DNA from 2 places in the Ureibacillus endophyticus genome. Region 1 is predicted to be linked to the other one. Evidence: riboswitches for the same ligand, from Rfam matches in the RefSeq annotation. Region 1 holds a riboswitch; the other holds the start of a gene.
The links. Region 1 has a riboswitch for S-adenosylmethionine ahead of NKR20_RS13565 (methionine ABC transporter ATP-binding protein). Riboswitches for the same ligand answer to the same signal wherever they lie in the genome.
Positions count from the first base shown of each region.

Region 2: it holds a riboswitch for S-adenosylmethionine, as region 1 does, so the genes downstream of both, NKR20_RS01410 (O-acetylhomoserine aminocarboxypropyltransferase/cysteine synthase family protein) here and NKR20_RS13565 (methionine ABC transporter ATP-binding protein) in region 1, are expected to answer to the same signal.

Region 1 is NZ_JAMYWW010000001.1:2,738,628-2,749,260, reverse strand. Features, by position in the region: gene NKR20_RS13600 (3-hydroxyacyl-CoA dehydrogenase/enoyl-CoA hydratase family protein) at 1-2,369, shown strand, start outside; gene NKR20_RS13595 (acetyl-CoA C-acetyltransferase) at 2,405-3,577, shown strand; gene NKR20_RS13590 (acyl-CoA dehydrogenase family protein) at 3,653-5,434, shown strand; gene NKR20_RS13585 (arsenate reductase family protein) at 5,544-5,900, shown strand; gene gcvH (glycine cleavage system protein GcvH) at 5,979-6,362, shown strand; gene NKR20_RS13575 (toprim domain-containing protein) at 6,511-6,855, shown strand; gene NKR20_RS13570 (thioredoxin family protein) at 6,952-7,254, shown strand; SAM riboswitch class I at 7,319-7,423, shown strand; gene NKR20_RS13565 (methionine ABC transporter ATP-binding protein) at 7,548-8,573, shown strand; gene NKR20_RS13560 (methionine ABC transporter permease) at 8,566-9,234, shown strand; gene NKR20_RS13555 (MetQ/NlpA family ABC transporter substrate-binding protein) at 9,292-10,164, shown strand; gene NKR20_RS13550 (glutamate biosynthesis transcriptional regulator GltC) at 10,354-10,633, opposite strand, start outside.
Region 2 is NZ_JAMYWW010000001.1:276,444-287,076, reverse strand. Features, by position in the region: gene NKR20_RS01450 (undecaprenyl-diphosphate phosphatase) at 1-92, opposite strand, end outside; gene NKR20_RS01445 (metallophosphoesterase) at 165-1,259, opposite strand; gene NKR20_RS01440 (HAMP domain-containing sensor histidine kinase) at 1,453-3,519, opposite strand; gene NKR20_RS01435 (response regulator transcription factor) at 3,796-4,494, opposite strand; gene NKR20_RS01430 (DMT family transporter) at 4,645-5,538, opposite strand; gene NKR20_RS01425 (MerR family transcriptional regulator) at 5,676-5,906, shown strand; gene NKR20_RS01420 (homoserine dehydrogenase) at 5,993-6,979, opposite strand; gene NKR20_RS01415 (hypothetical protein) at 7,329-7,718, opposite strand; gene NKR20_RS01410 (O-acetylhomoserine aminocarboxypropyltransferase/cysteine synthase family protein) at 8,008-9,315, opposite strand; SAM riboswitch class I at 9,435-9,551, opposite strand; gene NKR20_RS01405 (glycerol-3-phosphate acyltransferase) at 9,695-10,327, shown strand; gene nfsA (oxygen-insensitive NADPH nitroreductase) at 10,529-10,633, shown strand, end outside.

The DNA.
Region 1 (10,633 bases):
AAAAAGCAGCCGTACTTGGCTCAGGGGTTATGGGGTCAGGTATTGCAGCACACTTGGTGAATATCGGAATTCCTACATTACTTTTAGACATCGTACCAAATCAATTAACAAAAGAAGAGGAAGCTAAAGGATTAACTTTAGAACATCCATCTGTACGAAATCGTTTTGTGCAAGGTGCAGTTCAAAAATTATTAAAACAAAAGCCTGCTCCTCTTACGTCAAAGGAAAACTTATCATTATTAACAGTCGGTAACTTAGAAGATGATTTCGAAAAATTAAAAGATGTTGATTGGATCATTGAAGTTGTCGTTGAAAATTTAGAAATAAAACAAAAGTTATTTGAACGAATTGATAGTGTTCGTACACCAGGCACTATCGTTACATCGAATACTTCTGGAATTAGCGTAAATGCGATGATTGAAGGTCGTTCTGAGGATTTCCAAAAGCATTTCTTAGGAACACACTTCTTCAATCCTCCAAGATATTTAAAATTGCTTGAAATTATTCCGACTGAGCATACATCGAATGAAGTTTTATCTTATATGAAAACTTTCGCAGAAGATGTGCTAGGTAAAGGTGTAGTAATCGGAAAAGATACACCGAACTTTGTAGCAAATCGAATCGGAACTTATGGATTACTGATTACGCTACGTGAAATGTTAGAAAGAGGATATTCGGTTGGTGAAGTGGATTCTGTAACGGGTCCATTAATTGGTCGACCTAAATCAGCCACTTTCAGAACGTTGGATGTTGTTGGATTAGACACATTCTTACATGTTGCAAAAACTGTATATGATCAAACAACAGGTGAAGAGCAAAAAGTATTCGAAGTACCTGAATTAATGAAAAAGTTAGTAGATGCAGGTAGTCTCGGTGCTAAATCTGGGCAAGGGTTCTTTGTGAAAAAAGGAAAAGACATTTACGAAATCGACCCAGCCACAATGGAATATGTGCCGGTGAAAAAGCTACAAACACCTTCTATTGAAATGGCAAAGCAAACGAAGGGACTTTCAAATAAAGTAAAAACATTAGTTTATGCGAAAGACCGTACTGGTGAGTTATTGTGGAATATCTTTGCACCGACACTGATTTATTCTGCAGAGCTAACTGGCATCATTGCTGATAACATTGTAGAAATCGATAATGCAATGAAATGGGGCTTTGGCTGGACACAAGGACCATTTGAAATGTGGGATGCAATCGGTGTTAAACAATCAGTAGAAAAAATGGAAGCTGAAGGTAGAGAAATTCCTGCTTTCGTTAAATCCTTATTAGAAAAAGGCTATGAATCTTTCTATAAAGAAGTAGATGGAGAAGTTGCATACTTTGATGGATCAGACTACTCAAAAGTTCCAGTTAACGAAAAGGAAATCCACTTAAAACGTTATAAGAAAAAGCATGGGGTCATTAAGTCGAACTCTGGAGCTAGTTTAATAGATTTAGGTGACGGAATTGCGTTGTTAGAGTTCCATTCAAAATCAAATGCAATTGGTTTGGACATTATCCAAATGATTAACTTTGCTATTGATGAAGTGGAAGCGAATTATAAGGGGCTTGTCATCGGAAACCAAGGTAAGAACTTCTGTGTAGGGGCAAACCTTGGAATGATTTTGATGGAAGCTCAGGACGATAACATTTTCGAGTTAGATTTCACGATTCGTGCCTTCCAAAAAGCAATGCGTCGTATTAAATATAGTAAAAAACCTGTAGTGGCAGCTCCGTTTGGCATGGCGCTAGGAGGAGGAGCAGAAGTTTGTTTACCAGCTGCTCATATCCAAGCGTCTAGTGAAACTTACATGGGATTAGTAGAAGTAGGGGTTGGACTAATTCCAGGCGGTGGCGGTAATCTTGCCCTTTATGAAAAATTCATTAAAGGCTTACCAAATGGTGTGGATGTGGATTATCAAGCAATCGCGAATAAAGTGTTCGAGACAATTGCTATGGCGAAAGTATCTACTTCAGCTGCTGAGGCTAGAGAAAATAACTTCTTAAACTTTGCGGATGGTATATCTGTAAATCCAGACCATTTAATTTATGATGCAAAACAAGCTGCAATAGCACTTTATGAAGCGGGTTATAAACCACCAGTTCCAAAGAAAATTAAAGTGGTAGGTGCACCAGGATACGCAACATTACTATTAGGTGCTCAAGGCATGTATCAATCAGGCTACATTAGTGACCACGATTTGAAGATTGCCAAAAAGCTTGCCTACGTTATTGCAGGTGGTTTAGTACCTTATGGAACAGAAGTGACAGAAGATTATTTATTAAATCTTGAACGAGAAGCATTTATTCAGCTTGTTGCAGATCCGAAATCTCAAGCTAGAATGCAACACATGTTGATTAAAGGCAAACCATTACGAAATTAATCACGATCTAGCTTTTTAGAAGGGGGATACGATATATGCGTGAAGCCGTAATTGTGGCAGGTGCAAGAACACCAATTGGAAAGGCAGTAAAAGGTTCTCTTGCAACAGTACGTCCAGACGATCTAGGTGGACTTGTAGTAAAGGAAACATTAAATAGAGCGGGTTATGAAGGACCTATTGATGATTTAATTATAGGATGTGCATTACCGGAAGCTGAACAGGGTTTAAACGTTGCACGTAATATTGGTGCATTAGCAGGTTTACCTGATTCTACACCAGCGATTACAATTAATCGATATTGTTCTTCAGGTTTGCAATCTATTGCCTATGCAGCAGAACGTATCATGCTAGGGCATTCCAAAGCGATTATTGCTGGTGGCGTTGAATCGATGAGTTTAGTTCCGATGCCGGGTAATACGGTTCGATTAAATCCGAAACTTGCAGAGGAAGCACCTCAATATTACATGAGTATGGGGCATACAGCGGAAGAGGTAGCGAGACGTTATGAAGTGTCAAGGGAAGATCAAGATGCCTTTGCGGTTCGTTCTCATCAATTAGCTGCCAAAGCGATTCAAGAAGGCAAGTTCAAAGATGAAATCGTTCCGGTTGAAGTTGTGAACTATTATGTAGATGAAAATAACAAATTACAAAAGAAGACGTTTATTTTTGATACAGATGAAGGGATTCGTCCTCAAACATCAATGGAAGTGTTAGCAAAACTTCGACCAGCCTTTAACATCAAGGGTTCTGTTACAGCAGGCAACTCATCACAAACTTCAGATGGTGCAGCAGCTGTGTTAGTGATGGATCGTGAGGAAGCTGAAGCACAAGGGTTAACACCTATGGCTAAATTTTTAGGCTTTGCAGTTGGAGGAGTTCCACCTGAAGTAATGGGAATTGGACCAGTTGAAGCCATTCCAAAAGCTTTAAAAATAGCTGGTTTATCTCAAGACGACATTGACTTGTGGGAGCTAAATGAAGCCTTCGCATCTCAATCGTTACAAGTTGTTCGTCATTTAGGACTTGATATGGATAAAGTCAATGTAAATGGTGGTGCCATTGCCTTTGGTCACCCACTTGGAGCAACAGGTACGATGCTTACGTTAAAACTAATTCACGAATTAAAACGCCAAGGTAAAAAATATGGAGTTGTCACAATGTGTATCGGTGGCGGTATGGGTGCAGCTGGCGTATTTGAACTGCTATAAATTGTAGTTTGGCGGATATCCCCGAGAAATTGGCGGAATTGCATATACGATGATAAATAATTGGGAGGAATTAATATGGTTCAAACAACGAACATTATTAAAGGTGGAAGTTTCTTAATTGAAGATGTGGACGTAAATCGCGTATTTACACCAGAAGATTTTACAGATGAGCACAAAATGATTGCTCAAACGACTGTAGACTATGTAGAAACTGAAGTAAAACCGGTAGTTGAGAACCTGGAAAATCATGAATTTGAACATTCCGTACGCCTATTAAAAAAGGCTGGTGAACTGGGGCTTCTTGCGGCAGATATTCCTGAAGAATATGAAGGTCTAGGTTTAGATAAAGTTTCATCAGCATTAATCGGTGAAAAAATGTCTCCAGCTGGTGGCTTCTCGATTACTCATGGTGCGCATGTTGGGATCGGTTCTTTACCAATCGTATTATTCGGTAACCATGAACAAAAATCAAAATACTTACCAAAACTTGCTTCAGGTGAGTTATTAGCAGCCTATGCATTAACAGAGCCAGGTTCAGGTTCAGATGCATTAGGTGCAAAAACGGTTGCGAGATTAAACGAAGCAGGTACGCATTATATTTTAAATGGTGAAAAACAATGGATTACAAATGCTGGATTTGCAGATGTGTTTGTTGTTTATGCAAAAATTGATGGTGACAAATTCTCTGCATTTATCGTTGAACGTAAATTCCCTGGTGTTTCAGTTGGAGCAGAAGAGAAGAAAATGGGGATTAAATCTTCTTCAACACGTACATTAATTTTACAAGATGCAGAAGTTCCAGTAGAAAACTTATTAGGTGAAGTTGGTCGTGGTCATGTCATCGCCTTCAACATTTTAAACATTGGTCGTTATAAATTAGGGGTTGGAACAGTTGGTGCTAGTAAGCGTGCATTTGAGCTAGCTGCTGCTTATACAAATCAACGTCAACAATTCAAAACGCCATTATCGAGCTTTAATTTAACAAAAGAAAAACTTGCAACGATGGCATCTCACCTATATGCTTCTGAATCGTTAAACTATCGTACTGTAGGATACTTTGAGGATCGTTTAAGTCAATTAACAGACGAGGAGCAAAAGGACGGAAGAGCAGTTGCCGCAGCGATTGCTGAATATGCAATTGAATGTTCGATTGCTAAAGTGTTCGGTTCTGAAACATTAGATTATATTGCAGATGAAGCTGTACAGTTACATGGTGGCTATGGCTTTATGGCGGAATATGAAGTAGAAAGAATTTACCGTGACTCTCGTATTAATCGTATTTTTGAAGGTACAAACGAGATTAACCGTTTAATCGTACCAGGTACATTTATGAAAAAAGCATTAAAAGGTGAATTACCACTTCTTCAAGCTGCACAAAAACTACAAGAAGAATTGTTAATGCTTATGCCAGAAGAAATTGGCGATGAGCCATTAGCACAAGAGAAATATCTAGTGAAAAATGCGAAGAAAATCGGCATTTTAGCAGCTGGTGTTGCAGCACAAAGATTTGGTACAAAATTAGAAGCAGAGCAAGAAGTACTTGTAAACATTGCGAATATCGCAAACCAATTATACGCAATGGAATCGGCAGTGCTTCGTACAGCAAAAGCGATTGAACGTGACGGTGTAGAAAAATCGAAACAAAAAATTCTATACACAGAGATTTTCTGTCAAGAAGCCTTTGCAGAAATTGAAAAAGAAGCAAAAGAAACAATTATTGCTTCTGTTGAAGGCGATGCAGGTAGAATGACACTATCAGCACTTCGCAAACTAACACGTCATAACCCTTATAATTTAATCTTGAAAAAACGTGAGGCTGCACAAAAGCTAATTGAAGCTGAAAAATATGTTGTTTAAATAATAGGGGAGGAGGTGTTTAATAAAAATGCCTCCTTCTTTTTATTATCAGAAGAGTGAAATATTTGTTAAAATAAGTTTAAATATTAACTTTTAAGGAGCACTCTTCATGACAATTCAATTATTCCAGTACCCTCGTTGTACAACTTGTAAAAAGGCAGCAAAATGGTTAGATGAACATCAAATTGAATACGAAAACATTCATATTGTGGAACAAACACCTACAAAAGAACAGTTAAAATCGTTTTGGGAATTAAGTGGTCTTCCATTAAAGAAATTTTTCAATACTTCTGGTATGAAGTATAAAACATTAGGGTTAAAGGACAAATTAAGTACGATGACAGAGGATGAACAGTTAGAACTTTTGGCTTCTGATGGTATGTTAATTAAACGCCCAATCGTTACAGATGGGGGAAAAATAACACTTGGCTTTAAAGAAGAAGATTTCACAAATACGTGGAAATAAAAATAGTTATTAACTTGTTTTTACTGTAGAAATATGTCAAACTTATAATCATATTACATATGTTTTGGAGGGGTTTTTGTGAGCACACCAAAAGAATTACGTTACTCAGAAGAACATGAGTGGGTAAAAGTAGAAGATGGAAAAGTACGCGTTGGAATTACACATTTCGCACAATCTGAATTAGGTGACATCGTATTTGTTGAGTTACCACAAGTTGGTGACGAAATCCAAACAAACGAACCATTCGGTAGTGTAGAATCTGTAAAAACAGTTTCTGAACTATATGCGCCAATTTCTGGTAAAGTAGTAGAAGTTAACGCTGACCTAGAAGATAGCCCAGAATTTGTAAATGAATCTCCATATGAAAAAGCTTGGATGATTGTTGTTGAACCAACAGATATCTCTGAAGTAGAAAGTTTACTAACAGCTGAGCAATATGAGGAATTAATTGAAGCTGAATAAGAATATAATATATTAAAAACGCCAGATTAGCACTGGCGTTTTTTTTTACAACAAAATATACTAATATAACCACCTTCTTTTTTGGATATGCTTTGCATATTTTTCACACATTTTTAGCAAGTTTACTTACAAATCGTGGGGTGAGCAAATGATTGTTGAAAAGTGTATAATTGTTGAGGGTCGATCGGATAAATTAAACATTGAGCCAATTTTTGCAGAACACGTACAAATTATATGTACGAATGGGACAATTAGTGAAGATGCGCTATTAGATTTACTTGAACCTTTTGAAGAATGTAGATTTTATACTTTGTTTGATGCAGATAAATCAGGAGAAAAGTTGAGAAAGCTTACAAAAAGAATTTATTCTGAAGCTGTTCATCTTTTCATTCCAAGAACATATATCGAGGTTGCGAATGCTCCGAAAAAAGTATTGGCACAGTTGTTAAATGAGGCGAGTTTTTCTGTTCATAAACAATATCTATCTTCTTAAAAATAAAGGAAATATTAATTTGCGACTTTTCCCATACTATGAGCAAAAGTCGCAATTTTATTTTGTCACAAATTATTTAGAAATTGAGTTGATTTTATGGATGAATGGACGATACAACAATGGGAACAAAAACTAACTGAAAACGAAATTGTAGCCTTTTATTTGTACACTCCTATGTGTGGGACATGTGCAGTCGCTTCAAAGATGTTATCGGTTGTTGAAGAAGTATTGCCTAACACTCCAATTGGTAAAGCGAATATTAACTTTATGGAGCAACTTGCAATGGATTATAAAATAGAAAGTGTCCCTTGTTTGCTTATACACCGCGATGGAAAACTTGTTGAAAAAATTTACGCTTTCCAATCCGTACCATTTCTATATGAAAAGTTGAAAATCTAGTTGACTTTATAAATCTATCATGATAAAGTTACTCAAGAAGTATTACATTAATTGAATATCGTACCTCTTATAAAGAGCGGCGGAGGGAAGTGCCCTATGAAGCCCGGCAACCATCACAAAAGTGAAAAGGTGCCAAGTCACGCGAAGTGGATACTTTGGAAGATGAGAGAACGGTTCGTATAAATATTAAATAAATTGCGAAACCCCTTCTACTTATCTTGTAGATGGGGTTTTATTAGTAATAATTACCTAATTACATATTGTCTATGGCAGCGAAATAAAGGAGAATTTTTATGATCGAATTAAAAGACATCTCGAAAATATACAAATCAAAAAATGGTGAGATCACTGCTGTCAAAAATGTAAATTTATCAATTAATAAAGGTGAAATTTTCGGAATTATCGGATATAGTGGCGCTGGAAAAAGTACAATGATTCGCTTACTTAATGGCCTTGAGAAACCATCGAACGGAACAGTTACAGTCAATGGTAAGCAAATTTCCTCTATATCAGGAAACGAACTGCGAAATGCTCGCCAAAAAATTAGTATGATATTCCAACATTTTAACTTACTTTGGTCTCGTACAGTCGCGGAGAATATTGCATTCCCGCTAGAAATTGCAGGTGTATCAAAAACTGAGCGAAGTAAACGTGTGAAGGAACTGATTGATCTAGTTGGTCTTTCAGGAAGAGAAAATGCCTATCCTTCTCAGTTATCTGGTGGTCAAAAGCAACGTGTAGGCATTGCCCGCGCATTAGCGAACAATCCTGAAGTATTACTTTGTGACGAAGCAACAAGTGCACTAGATCCTGAAACGACTGATTCCATTTTAGAACTATTGCTTGATATTAATAAACGTTTAGGTTTAACCATTGTTCTCATTACCCACGAAATGCACGTAATTCGGAAAATTTGTAACCGTGTTGCAGTAATGGAAGCTGGACAAGTAGTTGAACAAGGAGACGTTCTACGAGTGTTCCAAAACCCACAAGCAGAAATAACGAAGAACTTCGTAATGCAAGTTTCTGGAACAAAGGAATCGAAAGAATCAATTGAACAAATTTTAGCAAACTATCCTACAGGGAAGATTGTAAAATTAACGTTTATAGGAAATAAAACTGAACAGCCGATTATTTCACAGCTCATTAAAGAGTTTGGCGTAGAAGTAAATATTGTTCACGGAAACATTTCACAAACGACAGGTGGCCCATATGGAACATTAATAGTTCAAATAGATGGAGACCCTACCAAAGTGAAACAAGCATTAGAGCTATTAGATCAGCAAGAAGTACAAACGGAGGTGATTGATCATGCTTAGTGGATTCTTTCCGAATGTACGATGGGACAAATTGTGGGAAGCTACATATGACACATTGTACATGACAGTCATCTCTACAGGAGCTACGTTTGTTTTAGGTTTAGCTATTGGGATTCTTTTATTTTTAACGAGTCCTCACCAAATTTGGGCGAATAAAATAGCGAACTTTATTACGGGTTCTTTAGTAAATATTTTCCGTTCAATTCCATTTATTGTATTGATTATTTTATTAATCCCGTTCACAAAATTTTTATTAGGGACAATTCGTGGAGTAAATGCGGCATTACCAGCATTAATTATCGGTGCTGCGCCATTCTATGCACGAATGGTTTTAATTGCTTTACGTGAAATTGATAAAGGTGTAATTGAAGCTGCTCGATCAATGGGAGCAAAAACTTCAACTATCATTTGGAAAGTACTTATCCCAGAATCAATGCCTGCATTATTATCAGGGATTACTGTTACAGCTGTTACATTAGTAGGTTATACTGCGATGGCAGGTATTATCGGAGCTGGGGGATTAGGGAACTTAGCATTTATCGATGGTTTCCAACGTAGCCGTGATGATGTAACTCTTATGGCTACAATTGTCATTCTTATTATTGTATTTGTGATTCAGTTTATTGGAGATTTGATTACTTCGATAACTGATAAGCGTTAATTAGGTGCTCACGGAAAATCCGTTGACATAAAGAAAATTAAAAAGGAGAAATACAAGATGAAGAAGTTATTATCGTTCTTATTCTTAGCAGTATTCGTATTAGCGTTAGCAGCTTGTGGCTCTAAAGAAGACGAAAAAGCTACAGAAAGTAAAGCAACAGATGAAGGTACAGAAGAAACAACTACAAATTCAGAAAAAGTTACGTTAAAAGTAGGGGCTTCTAACGGTTTACATGATATTATTTTAGAACAAGCTAAACCTATTTTAGCTGAAGAAGGTATCGAATTAGAAATCGAACCATACCAAGACTATGTAATGCCAAACCAAGATTTAGATTCTGGTGAATTAGATGCAAACTATTTCCAACACATTCCTTACTTAGAAACTGAAATTGCACAAAAAGGTTATGATTTTGTAAATGCAGGTGGAATTCATATCGAACCAATCGGTATCTATTCTCAAAAATATAAATCTTTAGACGAACTTCCAGATGGTGCAACAATCATTATTTCTAACTCTGTTTCTGACCAAGGTCGTATTTTATCACTTTTAGAAACTCAAGGATTAATTAAATTAAAAGACGGTATCGATAAAACAGCTGCAACTGTAGATGATATCGTTGAAAATCCTAAAAACTTAGAAATCGATGCTAACTCTGCTCCTGAAATGTTAGTAACTTATTATGAAGAAGGCGAAGGCGATGCAGTAGTTATTAACTCTAACTTCGCTATCGACGCTGGTATTAACCCAGTTGAAGATTCAATCGCTATCGAAGGATCTGAATCTCCATACGTAAACGTAATTGCTGTTCGTGCTGAAGATAAAGACAACGCAGCAATCAAACGTCTTGTAGAAGTATTACGCACTGACGAAATCCAAAACTTCATCCTTAACGAGTGGGGCGGCGCAGTAGTACCTGTAAATGAATAAAGGTGGCGTCTGAAAAGACATTTTGAGACGACACCTTTGCGACGAGGATGATGACATCTTGATGTGATCACCGCAGGAGCAATACTTTTCAGCAATACTGTAGAGGGCTGTACAGAAAATCTATCTGTACAGTCCTCTTTTTAATAGGTGTTATATTCTGAATTAACCCCAATAAAAAAACTACCCGGTTTAAACCGAGTAGCCATTAAATTGATTAATTCGAGAGAAGAAGGTGCTGACGAAATCTAAGAATACTTTTTCAGATGGCCCTAATTCTCGATTTGTTGGATAAATCACTCCGACTGTACGCGTGATAGACGGATTTTCAATTTTCATTTTCACTGTTAGACGTGGTGTAATATCAGATAAAGAACTTTCCGGAAGTAATGTGATCCCAATTCCGGCTGCAACTAGCCCTTTTAATGCATCCATATCTTCCCCTTCTGATGTAACGTTCGGAACAAAGCCT
Region 2 (10,633 bases), 2.5 Mb from region 1:
ATCATATGCCCTGTAGATGAAACAGGAGCAAACTCTGTCATCCCTTCTACAAATCCAAGGATGATAGCTTTTATTAAATCAAATAATTCCATAAATATCTCCTTATTATTTTCTATAAGTTCACAATTACATTACATGATGTAAGGTTGATTGTCTATCAGGCATTAATCATTTTTTTGATTGCCCTCTCCTGCAAAATTAATATCAACAATCCATAACTCCGAGCGACTGCCAATTCTCATTGGTGGACCCCAAAATCCAAAACCTGAAGAAACTAAAGTATGCATATTGCCTTTTTTCATATAGCCATAATCCAGTTCAAAAATTCTATCCGTAATCAAGTTATTAGGCCAAAGTTGTCCAAGATGCGTATGACCGGATAAATGGAGATCTACTCCTGCTTCTTGGGGAAGCTCTAAATCATAAGGTGTATGGTTCATGACAATCCACGGATATTCTTCGTCAGTTGGTTTAAGAGAAGCAATTGGTTTTCGTTCTTTGTTCGTTGCATCTTCTTGTCCTGTTAAATATAAACGGTCGCCAACTAAAATGGTTTCATCCATTAATATTTGTACATTTGCACCCTTCATTTCTTCAATAAATAACGGAATTTTTCCACCATAATATTCGTGGTTTCCTAACACCCCATAAACACCATATGTTGCATGTAACTGTTTCATCACTTCATCCATGCCCTCTTCGACAAACCAAATCGGATCATCATCTACTATATCGCCGACAAGTAATATAGCGTCTGGTTTTGCTTCATTTGCTAAATCAACAAATCTTTGTAGATGCCCTTTATTCGATAAAATACCTAAATGAAAATCAGATGCCATGACTAAACGTAATGGCTCTCCACTCTTATCGATAGATATTTCTAAATGTCGTGTAACAGGCGAGTAAGCATTATATGTACCAACACCAAATAAAATAACGAATAAACCAACAACAATTGAACCCATAATCTTTACATTTTTTAGTGGTGTTATGAAGATAATGATGTTTACAATCATACAAAGTATAAGGCCATATTCAAAAAAGAACATCCAATAGTTCCCCACAATAGCTAATGGAGATAGCCAACTAACTTGGGTAAAAAAAGGACTAAATGCTATTACAAAAAAGACAATCCAAAATACTACCGGCCATCTAAATGGACGAAAAGATCCTATCCACTTTTTTAAATTCCAACCTAAATATGCACTTATAGCACCATATATTAATACAGCAATGATTATACCCGCAAGACGCCCCATAAATTTCCTCCTAAGACGTAATCTTTACAAAGTATATCATGCTAATTGACGATGTTCATTGAAGGTGGCATCTGAAAATTTATTTTGAGACGCCACCATGTGATGAGGATGGTTCAACCACTGATATTAGCACTAATAAGTATTGGAAAAGGCTGTGCAGAAATCTACATTTCTGCACAGCCCTATACACTTACTAACTCACAGGTACTGTAATAGTTACTTTAAATAAATCACCATCTACATCAATTTTTAATCTGCCATTGTGCATATCAACTATTGATTGTGCGATAGCTAACCCTAAACCTGAGCCATCTGTATGTCTTGAAGTATCTGCTCGTTTGAATCGTTCAGTTAATTCCTCTACATTTTCACCCAGCTCATATTTCGCAATATTTTTTACCGTAAACTCTGCATCCATACCCTTTTGAGTTAACGTCATATAAACTCTAGTACCCTCTAAAGAATATTTCAATGCATTGACTACTAAGTTATCCAGCACTCTCCACCATTTTTGGCCATCCACATTTGCATAAAGTGGTACATCTGGCTTTGTTATGCGAAGATCTAAATTTGCATCTCGGAATGCTTCTTCATGTTCTCCAACTGCTTGTTGCATTAGTTGGGTTAAATCAATACGTTGTTTATTGAGTTCTATATTTCCACTTGCCATTTTTGACACTTCAAACAAATCTTCAATTAATGTTTTTAATCGCGCCGATTTTTTATCAAGTACATCAATGTACTTATTACGCTCTTCTTCAGATAAATTAGGATTTTTTAGCAAATCTGTATACGTAATAATTGACGTTAATGGTGTACGTAAATCATGACTTACATTTGTTATAAGTTCTGTTTTTAATCGTTCACTTTTAGCTTGTTCTGTTAAGGATTTTCTTACTCCTTCACGTAAATGATTTAAGTTTTCTGCGTGGTTTGCTAATGGTGATTTCCCTTTTACTTTAATTGGAGTCGTTAATCTGCCCTCTGCCATGTCCTTCGTTTGTTTCATTATCAAGTTTAGGTAGCCCATACGACGAAGGAAGATTATCAGAGCAGGTAATCCTATAAAGAATAGTAGAACAACATATACAAGTAGTAATCCACCGTCCAACATTGCTCCAGCAAAGCCTAATCCTGATAAAAATGTAATTACCATTATTATGACAGATTGTATACCAATTGAACGATTTAAAAATAAATCTTGTATTCCATCTGCTAATCTATATAAAAACGCTTGTTTAAATTCTTGTTTAAATTTTTGTGCATTGCTTAAGCATTCCTTAATCCATACTACTCCTAATACAACAATCGTAATTGAAATAAAAAGTAGTATAAAATTAAATAGTACATCTACTACATAATTGGTTAAATTATAGTAGTAAGTAACATTACTGATAAGATTACTCATCGAATCTATCAATGCATAAGCAAATAAAGCTGAAGTCAATACGATGACAATTCGAACATCAATCGGTACTCGTAAAAACCACTCTTTTAATCTTGATGAGAAATTAAAGTTTTTAAAAGAAGGTTTTGCAATAGTAAACAAAGCTATTATTGTTAAAATTCCAGTAGCCCAAATGGAATAAAAAATAATTTTAGCCACTGTAAATGACTTATACTCTGTACCAAATTGAGTTGCATTTAACATACTTTTAGGAATACTAATACTCCCTTCAAATTGAACTGTTTCGTAATTAAACTCCATTTGATTAATTAATGTAACACTATCATAGTTTCCATCAGAACCAACATAAAAATAATTATTTACTGTAAAATACGGTTTTTGATTACCATATTTTTCGGAAAAAATTGTTACATTAGAATTTCCTGAATCAAAGTGTTCACCAGTATCTACATTGACCAAATTATAAGAGAAATAACCATAGTTATTTAAAAATTCCTTCGCTGCTAACTTCTCTTCTTTTGCAAACTTTTCAATGAGTTGTTCCTTTTGTTTTCTTATTTTTTCTTCCACATGTTTATCATCGGAGAAATTCTCTTTTATATCTTCTATCTTAGCATCACGTTCTGCTATTAATATTTCTTTTAATTGTGCGTCCCCAGATTCATCCGCTTGTAAAATTCGATCACTATATTGCTCGCGAATATTTGCTACTTGTTCGGATAATGTACCGTAATAGTTACGATGAAAGTCAATTTCTTCTTGTGTAACTGTAATCGATTCTTTTGCTTTTTTCTCATCAAACGGTTGCAACACATAACGTCCAAGCTGTTGTTTAAAGTCTTCCTTCGTCATTTCAAAATTAGAGGATTCGAAATAGTTGCTGCCTATATATTTATGTGCATTGAGAATAAAGAGCACGCTAGAAAAAACTACCCACGTAATTAGAAAAAGAGAGAGGAGTGATTTAGCATTTAACTTCATTTATATTTTCCTCCTCAAAATAGTTTTATTAATAATTGCATTGCATTATCATAATGTGAACTTAAAAACTTCCATGTGGCAAATCCGATATACCCCATCCCAATAATGCTCGCTATTAGGCAGGTAATGGTAATGTAAGTCTCAATTTTATTTTTCAATTTTATATCCAATGCCCCACACAACCTTTAAAAACCTTGGATTTTTAGGATCAGCTTCGATTTTTTCACGGATTTTTCGGATATGCACTGCCACTACATTTTCTGCGTTATAAGCTTCTTCATTCCATACCAATTCATAAATCTCGTTAATTGAATATACTCGTCCAGCATTTTTTAATAAAAGCTCTGTTATTTTGTATTCAATGGGTGTTAGTTTTACAAGTTCCCCATCTAAGCGGACTTCTTTTGCATCCACATCAAGGGATAGCCCATTCACTTCAACTTTTGATTTGGATTGTCCATCATACGTTCCTAACTGGACATATCGTCGTAATTGCGATTTAACACGTGCTAGTAATTCTAACGGGTGGAAAGGTTTTGTAACATAATCATCTGCCCCAACCGATAACCCGTGGATTTTATCAGAATCCTCTGCCTTAGCGCTTAACATAATAATAGGAATATTTTTTTCTTCTCGTATTTTAAATGTTGCCGTAATTCCGTCCATATTTGGCATCATTATGTCTAATATGATTAAATGAACTTCATTTTCCTTTAACAACTGTAATGCCCTAAGTCCATCAGCAGCTTTTAAAACATTATATCCTTCATTTTTTAAATAGATCTCTATGCCATCTCGAATGTCTTGATCATCATCTGTCACAAGTACCGTTAATTTTTTCTCCACTGACCTCACCTCATCCCTTTTTCTTATGTTTCCATCATAGTTTTTGAATCTTAATAACTGGTTATTATAATTCTGAAGAAATTCTTAAGATTGTATGTAACATTTAATAAGTTTAATAAGGACATGCTAAGTTTGCATGTCCTTATCCTATCAACTTGAGGGTTCAATTTCCTCATTTATAGCATTATGTGCTTTTCTACTACCTAATGTTAAAACAATAATCCCACCTAATAACATCGCTACGCCTACCCATGATGTAGGACTTAAATATTCCCCGACTAGAAAGACTCCGAGAAGTGCAGCTGTTAGTGGTTCAGCTAAGGATAATGTAACCGCAGATGAAGAGCTAATTTTCTCTAAACCACCTAAAAATAATATATAAGCTACACTAGTTGCTGCTAAACCCATAAATACGATTGGAAATAGGTTTTGCTTGTCCATTGCCCAAGACACTCCATCACCAGAGAAAGGTAATAACATAATAGAGCAAATAGAGAAAGTCATTGCTACTGCTGGTAATGTTTCTTCATTTTCCGTTAACTGCTTACTACAATTCGTATAAAGCGCAAACATAAACCCTGCACATAAAGCGAGAAGAACTCCTATCGGATGCACTGTAGCTTCTCCACGGTTAACAAAGAGCAATATACAACCAACGATAGCGAGAATAGTTGCAATTCCCCAAACTCTATTTGGTTTGCTCTTCCAAATAGCCCACTCAATGATTCCCGAGAAAACTGGAGAGCTTCCAATTGTAACAACTGTACCAACAGCGACTCCAGTAAATCGTACAGATGTAAAAAATAAAGATTGGAATAAAGCAATAGTTAATGCAGCGAGAATTGTCCATTTCCACGACCATTTGCGAAAATTAATTTTACGCATGAACAATGCTGCTATCAGGAGTACCCCTCCCCCAATAAGTGAACGTACCCCCGCTACGGCAATCGGTGATATCCCTTCTTTCAGGAACGTTTGTGTTGTACCTACCGTTCCCCAGAGAATCGCAGCAAGTAACACAAATATATATGGCAATAAATTCAAATGAGAACATCCCCTTAAATTCATAGTTTACTCTATATTGCAATACTACCATTTTTTAGAGGTATATCAAAATAGGTTACGTAGAATGTTATAATAGAGAAAATCAACGGAAATGAGTTTGATAGGAGAGCTTAAACATGTACAAAACTGTAGCTGAAACTGCAAAAGATATTTCAATGCCGGAAGATCAAGTACTCCGCTATATTTATGCTGGACGAATTAAAGCGGTTTACGATGGTGAGCAGTATTTGATCAATAGCTCGCAATTTGATACTTATCATGAGCAATTGGCACGCATAAAGGAAGAGATCGAAATTTGGCGAAACACTCCAATCCCAGAAGACATTGATGTAAAAGATGAGGATTAAAATTCCGCTCATATTCAGCTAAAGCGTATATAAAAAACCATCCTGAGGCGTCAAGTTGATAAACCGAACGCAACAAGATGGTTTTTTTATATTGTCACGACAAAGCCCGCACGTTTGCCGATAATTTCTGCATAATCTTCTACCATTACACTTGCAGTAGGGTACATACCTGCACCTGGTCCTACTAAAGTTAAAGTCCCGATATAATTTGTCTCCATTGTCACTGCATTAAACACATCATCAATTGGGTACAATGGATGTTCTTTATCCACTACCATTGGTCCAACTTTCGCAATGATTTTCCCATCCGATAGACGTTCAACTTCTGCTACGTGACGATAACGTAATCCTTGTTCTGTCGCTTCTTTTACTTGTTCAGAAGTAATTCCATCTATACCAACGACTTCAACATCAGCCCAATCTGGTTGTTCTCCAAAAGCTAAGGCTGATAAAATCATTAATTTTTTGAACGCGTCTTGCCCTGATACATCATTATATGGGTCAGCTTCTGCATAACCTAAGTTTTGTGCTTCACGAAGCGCTTCATCAAAAGACCAACCTTCTGCACGCATTTTTGTTAAAATATAATTTGACGTACCATTTAAGATACCTTGAATTCTAGTAACATCGTTAACTAGTAAAATGTTTTTCATTGTTTTAATAACAGGAACACCGCCAGCAGTTGTTGCCTCATAACCAACGAATACACCATTTTGCTTTGCTAACTCCTGCAACTCTAACCCGCGCTTTGCAAACATCACTTTATTTGCTGTAACTACATGACACTTATGTTCTACAGCCTTTTTTAAATAAGAATAGGCAGGTTCTTCATTTACGATTGCTTCAAATACTACTTGAATTCCTTTGACTGATAGAACATCATCTATACTATCTGTTAGCAAGTGTGCTGTACCAGGTACACGTTCTCTCGTTGTATCACGAACTAAAATCTTTGCTACTTCTAATTCAATACCTAGTTTATCTCGAAGCTCCTCTCTTTTTTCATTTAATATATGATATATCCCTTGCCCTACTGTGCCAAAACCTAAGATGGCCGCCTTTATTGTTGCCATTCCTATACTCGCCTCCATCTTTACTATACGTCCTTCTATTTCATATGCTCGTTAGATAAACCTATTTTACAAATATAAAAACAAATAATTCGAAAAATTTAACTTAAGAGAATTTTATCTTATATTCAGACGGAACTCAAGGAAATTCTTCTCATGATGGACAATTGTTTTTTTAAGAAGGTCAGAAAAATTCCAATTTACTTTTAATGCATAATATATTTATTCATTAAACTTTACATTAAATAATGTTCTTATAATGCCCAATTACAACCACTATTTAAGAAAATAAAAAACTGCCTAAAATGCACATTCAGGCAGTAAAAGAGATGTTATAAAGGGAAATGTTTAATTAAGATACTTTTCTAATAAGGCTCGCTTTATACTTATTTATTATTTCTTTCATAATATTTTCTTCTTCCATCGTAAAACGTGGTACACCATATGTTCTGTAAACTAACTGGAACTGACCGAATTCTAGCTCCCAATCCTTCGCAGGTTCATCAATATGACTCTTTCCATACTCTTCGTATGCATCTTTCACTTCTTTCACAATATACCCATTTTGAGCGAAAGAATGTACTTGTTCAGAAAATGCGTTATGACCATATATTTTATTCCACACCGTCGCAACATCCGCTAATAGATGTTGTAAAGCATCAGCATTAATAAAAATATGTTGTTCGTTTAATTCAAAAATAAAATAAGCTGCGATATTTTGTGCACTATAGATATTTCCCATTTTACAACACTCCTTCATCTCTCTAGGGGTGTAGCAGTTGTTGGGGGACAACCGCTACAGTTTTCTAATTTCATATATATTCAAAAGCTAGGGGATGCTTTGAACGCGATTTTCAATTATTTACCTATATTATAAGACCGATAACCTTAATTGTCAATAAAACAAATGAATTTACTAGGTTTTAAAATAAAAAGTAAGTAGCCTAATGAACGGCCTTTAGTTTGGTTGGCGAAAACCAGCCTATTCACGAAATGATGTGAATCAGACAAGCTTCACCAAGCGAACTAAATTACTTTTTATGCATTTGTTTGGTAACACCTTCAACAGCTACAGCTAAAGCTTGTTCTAAATCAGCAATGATATCTTCAACGGCTTCTAAACCAATTGATAAGCGAATGAGCTCTTCAGATACACCTGCAATTTTTAATTCTTCAGCAGATAATTGTTGGTGAGTTGTTGAAGCTGGATGAATGATTAATGATTTTGCATCTCCAACGTTTGCTACGCGAGAGAATAATTGAACATTATCAATCACTTTGCTTCCTGCTTCTCGTCCACCTTTAATGCCAAATGTAAGCATAGAACCAAAGCCATTTTTTAAGTACTTTTTCGCTAATGCATGCGATGGGAAGTTTTCTTTCCCTGGATAGTTTACATATTCCACAGATGGGTGGTTTTCTAAAAACTCTACAACTTTCTCTGCATTCTCACCGTGTCTTGTATAACGCAAATGAAGCGTCTCTAAACCTTGTAAGAAGTTAAATGCAGCATCTGCACTTAATGTTGGTCCAAAGTCACGTAGTAATTGAACACGCAATTTTGTAGCAAATGCAGCTGCAGCAGTGTCAATTCCATAACGTAAACCATGATAAGACTCGTCCGGCTCTGTAAATCCTGGGAAGCGACCTTGTGTCCAATCGAACTTACCAGCATCAACGACAATGCCACCGATCGTTGTTCCATGTCCACCAATCCATTTTGTTGCAGAGTGAACGACAACATCTGCACCAAATTCGATTGGGTTTGATCCGTATGGGGATGGGAATGTATTATCGATAATTAGCGGAAGTCCATGCGCATGAGCAATTTCCGCAACTCTTTCAATATCTAAAACATTTAAACTTGGATTACCAATTGTTTCAGCATAGATTGCTTTTGTATTTTCAGTAATTGCCGCTTCAAAGTTTTCTGGGTTTGATTCATCAACAAATATTGTTGTAATTCCGTAGCGTGGCAGTGTATTTGCAAACAGGTTATATGTTCCACCGTATAATGAACCAGCAGCTACAATTTCATCCCCTACCCCTGCAATGTTTAAAATGGAGAACGCTATGGCAGCCATCCCTGAAGATACAGCTACTGCTGCAGTTCCACCTTCTAATTTGGCAACACGTTGCTCAAAAACATCGACTGTTGGGTTCATAATTCGGGAATAGATATTACCTGGTGTTTCTAATGCGAACAGTTGACGAGCATGCTCTGTATTTTGAAACGCATAAGCAGTCGTGCGATAAATTGGTACAGCAATTGCACCTGTTACTGGATCTGGTTTTTGTCCACCGTGCAATAGAATTGTTTCTGGACGTTGTTGTGACATGTAATCTTCCTCCTAGTTTTTATTCGATGGATGATCGCATTTAATAAGGAGGACTTTATTTAGGGAAAAACAAAAAGCCCTCTTATATAAGAAGAGGGCTGCTAGTTGCATTTTTCCTCCCCTTATCTGTCAGATCAATCAAAATCTGTAGGAATTAGCACCTTAGTAAACACTTTATGTATTCACTGGTTGCCGGGCATCATAGGGCCTATTCCCTCCGCCACTCTGGATAAAGGTATTTGATTCATGTTCCATCGTTGTACTTACTATAAAGCATAGTAATCAACTCTGTCAACTATTAATTTTAAATTTTTTGAAACTTCTTTCATTTCCTCAGAGTATAATAGAAATAACATCTATTGGAAAGGAGTTTTTCAGAATGCTAGTTACTTTGTTTTCCGTTCTTATAGTTGGTTATTTAATCGGATGCATTCATGGTTCTAACTTCGCTAAATTATTATCCGGTGTAAATTTGAAAGAAGTTGGTCATGGAAATGCCGGAGCATCAAATGCAGTATTATCTCTCGGATGGAAATATGGTGTACTTGTTGGAATAATTGATATTGGTAAAGGGATCGTCGCAATCATTCTTGGTCAATTTTTACTTTTAAATTATACAACCTTTACCACAGAGCAAATTTCAATACTTCTTTATTCCATCGGAGCCGCTGTTATTTTAGGACATAATTTCCCCGTCCATATGAATTTCCGCGGTGGAAAAGGTACTGCATCTTTAATCGGCATATTCATTACACTTAACTGGCAGATGGGGTTAATTGCAGTATTGCTTCTTATTGTCATTTCCCTTATATCAAATTATTTAATTATCGGTGTATTTGCCCTTTATTTGATATTTGCTATAACTGCTATCATACAAGAACCAACAATCTGGCCATTTTTCATAACATTATCTTTATTCATTATAGCAATCATCTTACATGTTGAAAATCTAAACCGAATGCGTTTAGGAACAGAACCAAAAATTACGTCTGCTTTTAACAAAAAACCATAAATTAACAAAAATGCCGTAAATTTAACTTCAAATTAACTTTACGGCTTTTCACCTCTCCTTCCTCCTCGGTAAAACACATTTTGAAATTACCCTCAATCCCCTATTTTGTATTACATTTCAAAATAGTCTAATATAGCTTTATAGGGAATATTTCTCTAAATTATTCTATTTACTACATTACATACAAAGGGGAGTTTTAGTATGTCAGTTAAAGAGGTATTACGTAGTCATTCATCTGTTCGAAAATACACTGGAGAACAAATTCCGAAAGAAACGGTTATTGATCTAATCGAAACTGCACAAATG